DNA from 3 places in the Planococcus versutus genome. Region 2 is predicted to be linked to each of the others. Evidence: riboswitches for the same ligand, from Rfam matches in the RefSeq annotation. Region 2 holds a riboswitch; each other region holds the start of a gene.
The links. Region 2 has a riboswitch for thiamine pyrophosphate ahead of thiT (energy-coupled thiamine transporter ThiT). Riboswitches for the same ligand answer to the same signal wherever they lie in the genome.
Positions count from the first base shown of each region.

Region 1: it holds a riboswitch for thiamine pyrophosphate, as region 2 does, so the genes downstream of both, tenA (thiaminase II) here and thiT (energy-coupled thiamine transporter ThiT) in region 2, are expected to answer to the same signal.
Region 3: it holds a riboswitch for thiamine pyrophosphate, as region 2 does, so the genes downstream of both, I858_RS09290 (YkoF family thiamine/hydroxymethylpyrimidine-binding protein) here and thiT (energy-coupled thiamine transporter ThiT) in region 2, are expected to answer to the same signal.

Region 1 covers NZ_CP016540.2:2,951,054-2,954,333, forward strand. The annotation lists gene thiM (hydroxyethylthiazole kinase) at 1-749, opposite strand, end outside; gene tenA (thiaminase II) at 751-1,434, opposite strand; TPP riboswitch at 1,527-1,630, opposite strand; gene I858_RS17390 (hypothetical protein) at 1,750-1,914, opposite strand; gene I858_RS17395 (hypothetical protein) at 2,067-2,306, opposite strand; gene rlmN (dual-specificity RNA methyltransferase RlmN) at 2,521-3,280, opposite strand, start outside.
Region 2 covers NZ_CP016540.2:921,364-924,643, reverse strand. The annotation lists gene I858_RS04585 (hypothetical protein) at 1-330, shown strand, start outside; gene map (type I methionyl aminopeptidase) at 442-1,191, opposite strand; gene thiT (energy-coupled thiamine transporter ThiT) at 1,336-1,911, opposite strand; TPP riboswitch at 2,008-2,105, opposite strand; gene I858_RS04570 (M20 family metallopeptidase) at 2,253-3,280, shown strand, end outside.
Region 3 covers NZ_CP016540.2:1,799,827-1,803,106, reverse strand. The annotation lists gene I858_RS09300 (ABC transporter ATP-binding protein) at 1-62, opposite strand, end outside; gene I858_RS09295 (ECF transporter S component) at 55-636, opposite strand; gene I858_RS09290 (YkoF family thiamine/hydroxymethylpyrimidine-binding protein) at 638-1,228, opposite strand; TPP riboswitch at 1,317-1,422, opposite strand; gene I858_RS09285 (GNAT family N-acetyltransferase) at 1,605-2,156, opposite strand; one part of gene I858_RS09275 (IS3 family transposase) at 2,367-2,613, shown strand; one part of gene I858_RS09275 (IS3 family transposase) at 2,613-3,280, shown strand, end outside.

The DNA.
Region 1 (3,280 bases), 1.2 Mb from region 2:
ACTTCTCGATCCGTTAGACTGGCTAACTGGTTTAGAAAAGCTACCTGGAAATCTCCAGATAGTGCTGCATTTCGACTTGCTCGTTCACCCACAATTGCGTAAAAACGGAAAACGTCTTCAACAGTTTTCATCGGATTATTAGTGGAAACAGCTAGTCCTGCAGCGACTACACTGCTCAATAAACAACCGGTTCCCGTGATAGATGTCATCATTGGATTTCCAAAAGGAATTTTACTCACCGATTTACCATCTGTAATAATATCTGTTGCTCCAGTGACTGCTACAAGTAGTCCTAATTTTTTAGCAGTAGAAACAGCGAGCTTTTTAATGTCTAGAAGTCCTTCTCCCGCGTCCACCCCTTTTGACTGCCACTGTTCTCCAGCTATCGCTGCAAGCTCTCCTGCGTTGCAGCGAAGGACATTAACGTCTACTCTTCCTAAGATTTCTCGAACAGCTTCGATTCGGAATTTGCTCACTCCAGCTCCAACGGGATCTAATACGACTGGGATTCCTAATTGATTGGCTTTTTTTCCGGCAATCAACATACTTTTCAACGATTCCGCATGCAAGGTGCCAATATTTAAAGACACTGCTTGCGATAAGGCAGCAAGTTCCGCTGCCTCTTCATGCGCTTCTCCCATAATAGGCGAAGCGCCGATCGCTAAAAGACCATTGGCTTGAAAATTCGACACGACATGATTTGTAATGCAATGTATAAGTGGTGATTTTTCTTTTATTTGTTGAAACACTTTACACACCTACTTTATCGATTGAATCTATCGACCACGATTGTCTTTTCCAAGCTTGATCCCAAAAATTTAATTCGTAATAGCTGCTTTTTTGGAAATGGTCTTTTAATTCGTTGCGGCGTTTTTCTGGCAATTCTTCTGCTAAACGGTTCATCCGTTCAACTTGCTCCGTAACGAGTTCGCTAAATTCTTCGGAACCGTAAGTTTTAATCCAACGATCATAAATTGGATGATTGGGTTTAGCATTTTTTAATCGCTCCCCAATTTCGTAATACAACCAATAACAAGGCAAAATCGTGGCCAATACATCTGCGAGGTCCCCTGCAGACGCACGATACATATGAGATACATACGCATATGCTGTTGGAGAAGGTTCGAACACTGCCCATTCTTCTTTTGTGACTTCAAGAATTTCCATAAATGATTCATGCAAAGACAACTCAGCCGTGCTAGTGTGTGCCGCATGAATGGCAAAGCGTTGCGTCGTTTCCAAGTCTTTTGCTTTAGATGCACCGAGTGCTTGGATTTTAGCGAAATGTGATAAATAATAAGCATCTTGCATGACATAAAAACGGAAGCGATCCATAGGTAACGTACCATCTTCAATTCCTTTAACGAATGGATGATCGAAACTCGCTTGCCATAGGGGGTCACATTCTTTTCTTACTTCTTTACAAAAAGTCATTTCTCCATCTCCTTTTTTTGTGTGAACTTACACAAAAATAAAAACGCCGCTTCCCAGTAAAGGAAAGCGGCGTATGCAGTCGATAAGAAAATAGCAGACGGTCGCCACTTCCCTCCGCTGGTATGATCCAGATCAGGTTCAAAGGGTCCGAGCTTATGCTCGTCTCAGCCGATATCCGGCTCCCCTAGTGGTGTTTTTATTTGTGTTTTCGACATCACTATATCATAGATTCTGATAATACAATAGTCCTTATCAATTTTCCCACTAATTTTAGACAGAATTGCATGTATCAGTAATCAGCATTTCTTAAAACTATTAATTAATAAACACGGTAATATCATTTTCATTTTTCTCCACCAACTTTTCTACTAAGCTCATATAATCTTTCCCAAATTCCTCCATCCATTCGAGACCACTAATATCTCCACTCCCCAGTTTCTCCTCAAGATACGCATTGATGTAAGCATTTTGTTCGTTCATTTTTTTAGCGTATTGTGTTTGGAACTCCTCAGGTGACATATCTAGTTTTTTAGCTTGAGCTATAGCATATGCACGTACTTGCTTACTGCCTTCATCTTTTGTGTTTTCAGGAGGAAGTTTTCAAAATCATCATGGTTTTTTTCCCCCGTCAACTAAGCAGAAATATCAAGGTCCATTTCCCTCACCTCTTGTTTAATTAACTCTACTTGGATTGCTGAATCCAAATAATCTAATGCGCTATCGTCAGGATATAAAAATCGTAAATCCCCTATTGTAATTTCATGATTATTTACAATAGCGGCTACTTCATGATCCTCGTATGTTGAAAGGCCACTACAACTAGTTAAGACAGTCGTTCCAAGGAAAATCCCTATACACAGAACCTTCTTCAATCCTTCACTTCCTTTGTTAATACACGATTATTATTAGACTTTTATTTAAAAATCGATTGGTGAATTACCCATTCTACTAAGATTCATACGTTCTTAGGCTTCGGAAAGTTTCAGCAATTTAAAATACGTATTTTTTGAAGGAGCGCAACTTAGAATCATTTATTTTTCAACATAAAAAAAACGCCCCCTGAAAGTTCAGGAGCGCTTGTGTTTATTAAACGGTTACTGCTTTTTTCTCTTTTTTGATTTGCTTGCTTCGTAATTGACCACAAGCTGCATCGATGTCGGCGCCTTGCTCATGACGTACGCCACAGTTGATGCCTTTTTTCTTCAAAGCATCATAAAAAGCAGCAATTGCTTCCGGCGTACTTTGTTGATATTGATCGTGTTCATCAACCGAATTGTACGGAATCAAGTTGACGTAAGATAAGTGGCGCTTGTCTTCGAGCAACTTCGCCAATTGAATGGCTTCTTCTACATGATCGTTGACGTCACGCAGCATAATGTATTCAAACGTGATGCGACGGTTGGATTTCTCCAAGTAATAATCGATCGCAGCCATTAACTTCTCGATTGGATACGCTTTGTTGATTTTCATAATACGCGTACGCAATTCATTAGTTGGCGCATGAATTGAAATTGCAAGGTTCACTTGCAAGCCTTCATCTGCATACTCATAGATTTTCGGCACGATTCCACTAGTCGATACGGTAATATGGCGAGCACCAATAGCTAATCCTTTTTGCGAGTTTACAATGTTTAAAAAGCCCATCAAGTTTGTATAGTTATCGAATGGTTCGCCGATTCCCATAACAACGATATGGCTGACACGCTCTTCTTTTTGTTGTGTATCAAAATGTGCTTGCACTTGCATGATTTGCTCAACAATTTCGCCCGCGTTTAAATCGCGGCTTTTCTTCAATAGTCCGCTGGCACAGAAACTGCAGCCAATATTGCAGCCCACTTGTGTAGTT
Region 2 (3,280 bases):
CGCTTACCCATTTCACTTAATATGGGATGGATTAGCGTAGCGACAATTGCTAATATTTCATTTGTGTTAACCTATCACAATTGGAGCGGCTGGGGACTGAGCGATCAGTTGTGGACCGTAATTATGTTGACTGTTGCGACTGCACTTGCTTTGCATATTCGGTTTCATCACATGGATATTCCATTTGCATTTGTCTTTATTTGGGCATTTATCGGAATTGCTGTTAAATACGGAACAAGCGAAATGCTAGTCACAACAGCTTCTTTGTTTTTAAGTGGTGTGATCTTGACGGGGATATTATTAATTAAAAAAAGAATAACAGCTATTTAAAAACTGCGAACACTCTCGTAAAATCGAGTGTGTTCGCAGTTTTTTAAAATTTGACTATAAAAGTTCAAGAATTTTACCCGAACCTATTTAATGACGTCATCATAGTTGTTATTAATTTAGTTTTGTCAAAAGAATTGGTTCTCCTTTTGTTACAAGCACAGTGTGTTCGATTTGCGCGACTACTGATTGATCTGGTGTGATAAATGTCCAGCCATCACCAGATTCGATAATGTGTTCAGATTTTTGAGAGATAAAGGGTTCTACGGCTAACACCATACCTTCTTTAAGAATAGTTGTTTCCCATGCATCGTAATAATTTAAGATGTGCTGCGGCGCTTCATGAAGCGATTTCCCAATGCCGTGCCCCGTCAAATTTTTGATAACAAACAGCCCTTGTTCTTTTGCTTCGCGTTCTACTGCTTTACCAATTTGATTGAGTTTTGCACCGGCTTTGACCTTTGTCATCGCACGATCAAATGCAGAAGCGGCAGCTTCACAAATTTTTTCTTTTTCTGTGTGACCTTCTCCTACTACAAACGAAATGCCCGTATCAGAAAAATAGCCTTTATAAGACCCTGAAACATCGATGTTCACAATATCTCCGTCTTTTATTAAGCGACTCCCTGGAATGCCATGAGCAACTTCTTCATTAACGCTGATGCATGTATATCCTGGAAAATCATATTCTGCTTTTGGTCCAGAAACGCCACCAAGCTCTTCAAATAATTTGCCGCCCAACTCGTCGATTTCTTTCGTCGTCACGCCAACTTTTGTGGCAGCTTTCATCGCTTCACGAATTTCAGCTACCATTTGTCCAGCTTTTTTTAACATTTCAATTTCTTTTTCAGTAGTTGCTATCATTAAATACCCTTCTTTCAAGCTTTTCTATTCAAGAATTATACCATAAAATTAAATTAGAGGCTTCTGAGTTGTTTCTTTAACCAACTTAAAAAAACTGTGGACAAACTCGAGCAATTCGAGTTGTCTACAGTTTTTCCATCAACTTTAAGCTTTGGCATCTACTAGTTTAGGTGCTGCCGCAAAAAGCGCAGAGCACACAAAAGCAGCTAGCAGAAATACCGGTATCATGTAAGTAGCATTGTAAATAATTGAATAAATGACTACATTTCCATCAGCAAACATACCAAAAAACAAAATCCCCGTTACTACATGGACAAAATAGCGCAAGACAGATGCAATCAGCACACCTGCCACAATCGTCAGAAGCATCTTTCCAGTATGCTTAGCTTGTGCATGTTCTATATATTTTGCACGCATAATACCAGCTAATCCCACCACTCCGTATGCCAATAAGTAATCTAAGAGCACCTGTAAAATGACAAAACCGAAAGATAAAGGTGTCACTGAGATAAAGCCAGAGACAATTTGCAGCAAGCCAACCAATAACCCAGTCAAAACTCCTGCTCCAACTCCTCTTCTAAAAGCAATTAACACAATTGGGATCATGACAAAACTAACCGATCCACCTTGAGGCATGCGGAATGAGATAAAATCCAAAACAAATCCAAGAGCCGCAAAAATCGCAATTTCTGTCATTAGTAATACTTTCTTGTTTCTCATGACTTCCTCCTTATGTGTAGTGCACATCACCAGAAGGGCCGTGAATAAAACCATATAAAAAACGACATCAGGACAGAGCCTGGCATCGTTGTAGGGGCCGGTTTCTATCCACATCCCTGCGCAAGTACTAACTTACAGGTTCAAAGGGTAAGAACGAATGTTCACTCTCAGCTAAAGCTCCCCTTGTGGTGTATACAATTATTTGACTTTCTCTTGTATTGTACACAAGCCTCTTCTTTATTGCAAGACTGTTTTAAGATACACTCATAGGGTAAAGAAAAGAATAGCTACGACAGTCGAAAGGTGGTGAAGGCAAGCAGAACTCAAGGCTTGCCACGGACATGATTGAATTGTTAAAAGAACTAATCAAAATACAAAGTGACACAAAAGAAGGAGCCAATAAAGCGCTTCGCTATTGCGCCAATTGGTTAACAGAAAAAGGAGAAAATGTCACTGTTCACGACAACAAAGGGTATTTAATGCTGACAGCAGTTAAAGGGCAAGGAACCGAGACGATTATTTGGAATGGTCATGTCGATGTCGTTCCAGGACATGAAGAGCAGTTTGTTCCTTTTGAACAACAAGGACGCCTTTACGGTCGAGGATCTGCTGATATGAAAGCAGGCGTCGCAGCAATGATGCAAGCATTTGTTAAGCTCAACAGTGCTAAACTAACTCGTAACGTACAATTACATATTGTAACGGATGAAGAAATTGGTGGACGCAACACTTCAAAATGGCTAGTCGAACAAGGATTCCACGGTGATTTCGTTATTTGCGGAGAGCCTACGGGATTAAAAGTTGGCTTGCAATCTAAAGGTATTTTACGAATGGATATGACATTTAAAGGACAACCCGCTCACGGCAGTCGACCTTGGGAAGGCATCAATGCGATAGAGTCTGCGATGACATTTCATCAAGCAATCACCAACTTGCCTTTCCGAAAAGAATCTACGGAATACTACGACCAACCTTCTGTAAACTTACCGATTATTAAAGCAGGAGATCGCTATAACGTCGTTCCAGAAATTTGCGAAATGTCGTATGATATCCGTTTTATGCCAGGACAAGACAAAGAAGAAATTGTTCGTCAGCTGGTTGATCTAGCGAAAAATTTAGACATCGATATGGAATACAAAGCGTCAGGATCTACACCTGCACTGACCACAACAAAAGAAAACCCATATATTCAAAGCTTACAAAAAGCGATTTTAACAATAACTGATGAAAAAGCGATTTTGTTTGGCCAACATGGTGCTGCCGATACACGTTATTACGCAGCCGTAACAGGTGGCGAAGGTGCAATCGAATTTGGACCAAGCGGAGAAGATTGGCATGGTAACGCTGAGTATGTATTGATTTCAAGTGT
Region 3 (3,280 bases), 880 kb from region 2:
TTTTCCTCATCTTCAGGAAAGCGAAAAGAAAGCCTGTTTAAAAAGAAAATCTCTTCAGACATTGATATCACCTTTTTTCGTACGTGAAATGGCATAACCCCGAAGTGAGCCAGTCGCAAGTAAAACGTCACCAATATACTTCCCGCCAATTCCTGCAATAATCGCACCACTAAGGACACGAATTGTAAACATTAATGCGATAAAAGACGGATCTAGTACTGCATAACCTGAAATAAAGTAACCGTAAACAAAGCTAAAAACAGCTGAGCCAATTCCGGCAAGCATGAGCACTAAAACATTAAAATGTTTATAGCCGGTCATTGCAAATATGGCTTCAGCGCCAAGTCCTTGAATGACGCCAGATAAAATAAGACGTGGACCAACGGCATTACCAATGAGGACTTCAATGGCTGAAGCTATCGTTTCAGAAAGAAAGGCAGCGCCAGGCTTACGAATAATATACATGCAGATAATTGATACAATAAACCAAATGCCAAACATCCATTCATAAGCGAGTGGACCAATTACAGCTGCCCAAATGTTTGCTGCGTGAACAAACAATAAATAGACAATACCAAAGACAACTGCAAATAATGACATCAAAATGACTTCTTTTAATTTCCACGATTTCAGCATTTTACGAACCTCCGTGCGACGGACTGTTAATGCTCATGGACACAGTCATCACCAAATGGCGATGTTTGTCGGAAAGGGCATTAGTGAATGCTTGTTCATAAAAAGAGAATACGTCATGAATATCGCCGTCAATACCACTTGCGTAATGCATGGAGTCATTAAAAACACCTTGTTGTTTGGCACGCTCAACTTCATGGTAAATAACCGCCATGTAATCTGGGTTGTTCATTGGGTACAGCGCAAATTGAGATGACACGTATTGTTGTGTTTTGTCTGTATTTAACAACACATCATCTTTTTCTAAAAAGACATCTCCTGACGAATCACCAGGACAGCCAATCGAAAAGGTACCGGAAAGTGCGACATGTTCTCCAGTTTTTGCTGTGTGCAACGTCAGTGCTTTGGCAACATTGAAAACGTGAATTTGCTTACCGCGTATAATTGTCGAAACATCATCCGTATGCAACCAAACGTTCGAGGTGTCGATGTCGGTTAACGCTCCTTTAATTACTTTGACAAAATTACTAGCCATCGGATGGAGTGAAAAACGAAATCCGACAATTGGACTCATACCGCATTGTAGTGGTTCCATATTCTAATTCCTCCTTAAAAATTTGCACAAAAAAGACCGCATCCGTGAAGATGCAGCCATAGTCTACAAATAATGAAAAGAATTATTTCAGAAATGCGCCACACTTCCTCACGCAGGTATTATCCTGATCGAGTTTTAAGGGATCGAAGCTTGCGCTTGCATCTCAGCCAAAGTGGGCACCCCTAGTGCAGAAAACGTATGCGGTTTTTGTGTTCGGGTTATTCCCGATGGCTCTAGTGTAGATGAAGTAGTAAAGGAAGTAAAGAGAAGATTGAAAAAAGTGGTCGGATGATAAATACAAACAAAAAAGAAGAGCTACAGCTACTCTTTCCTAAAATGATTACTCAGTAAGTGTTCTTCAATAAGTAAAATTTTTTTAAGTAGTGACCACATCACCTTTTAAAATAGAATATATGTATAAATCATCGAATTTGCCACAAGTAAATTCATAATGTCTTAATAATCCTTCTTGTTTAAATCCGTTTTTCTCTAACAGTTTTAAGGAAGCAGAATTAGCAGGCTCGACTAATGCTTCAACGCGTTCTAATTGGAAGTGTTGAAACCCATAATGAATGATAGCTTCCAATGCTTCACTAGCAATGCCTTTACCCCAATACTCTTTGCTTAATTCATAACCGATCTCAGCTCGGGAATGCTCAGGGTGCGTATTAAAAAAACCACAACTTCCAATAACTCTTCCATTTTCTTTATGTGTTATTCCCCATCTAATTCCTGTGGCCTCTTTGAATATGGTTTGGTACCAGCCAATTTCATCGAGTGTCTCTTTTTGGGTCTGAAAAGGTTCTAGCCCCATATGTTTCATTACCTCTTTATCAGATAAATAGAGGAACATATCAGCTGAATCTTCTTTTAGTACCTCTCGTAAAATCAATCTATCTGTTTCAATAATTGGGAATTTCTTTTTCACGACCAATCGCCACCTTCATCAGTTTTTATAGCTGCTCAACCTCTAAGGAATCCGTACCCTCATTACGACTTCATCAAATCGTACTGTTTACTTACTATGAAGTTTGTCGAATTCTTCTTACAAATATACCATTCTGGATAGTCTACACTTAGTTGGACAGAAAAAATAAGGGGGCGTAGAATAGTCCACTATACGTGAGGAGAATCTACCATGCCACAAAAAAGACGAACATTTTCCCCAGAATTCAAAAAACAGGTCGTCGCGCTGCACGCAGGCGGAAAAAGCCGACCGGATATTGTCCGGGAATACGACCTGACGGCTTCCGCCCTCGATCGGTGGATTGCCCAATCCAATCAAACTGGCTCGTTCGAGGAAAAAGATAACCGAAGCCCTTTGGAAACGGAATTGCTTGCCTACAAAAAACGAAATAAGCAGTTGGAGATGGAAGTGGATATTTTAAAGCAAGCGGCGCTGATCATGGGACGAAAATAGAGATTATCCAACAGAATCAACACCTCTATTCAGTATCAGCAATGTGCACTGTCCTCCAAATTGCCCGCAGCACCTTTTACTATGAGACTTCCGTTTCGGTAGAAAAAGCACACCAAAAAGCCCAAGCAGAACAGGAGTTGAAAGACGAAATCTGGGCGATCTTTCACGAGAATCGCCGCGTCTATGGCACACGCAAGCTGAAAAAAGAGTTGGCGAACAGAAAGAAATGGGTGATCTCGAGACGCCGTATTGGACGCCTCATGGCGTCACTTGGCATCCAATCGAAATACGCGCTGCCATCCTACAAACCGATGGTCACGCCTCCCAATGAAGCGACATACCGGAATGTGCTGAACCGCCAATTCAATCCGGCAGCGAAAAACGCCGTGTTGGTCAGCGACCTGACGTATGTAAAGGTTGGCGGCCGCTGGAACTATATTTGTTTCCTTCTCGATTTATACAACCGTGAAATTGTGGGGTACAGTCTGGGCGAGCGTAAAGACGCTGCCCTGGTTCAACGTGCCTTCGCATCGGTCAAAGGCGACTTGGGAGCCGTGAAGCTGTTCCATACGGACCGCGGATCTGAATTCAAGAACACCGGCATCGATGCGCTATTAAAGACGCACCAAATC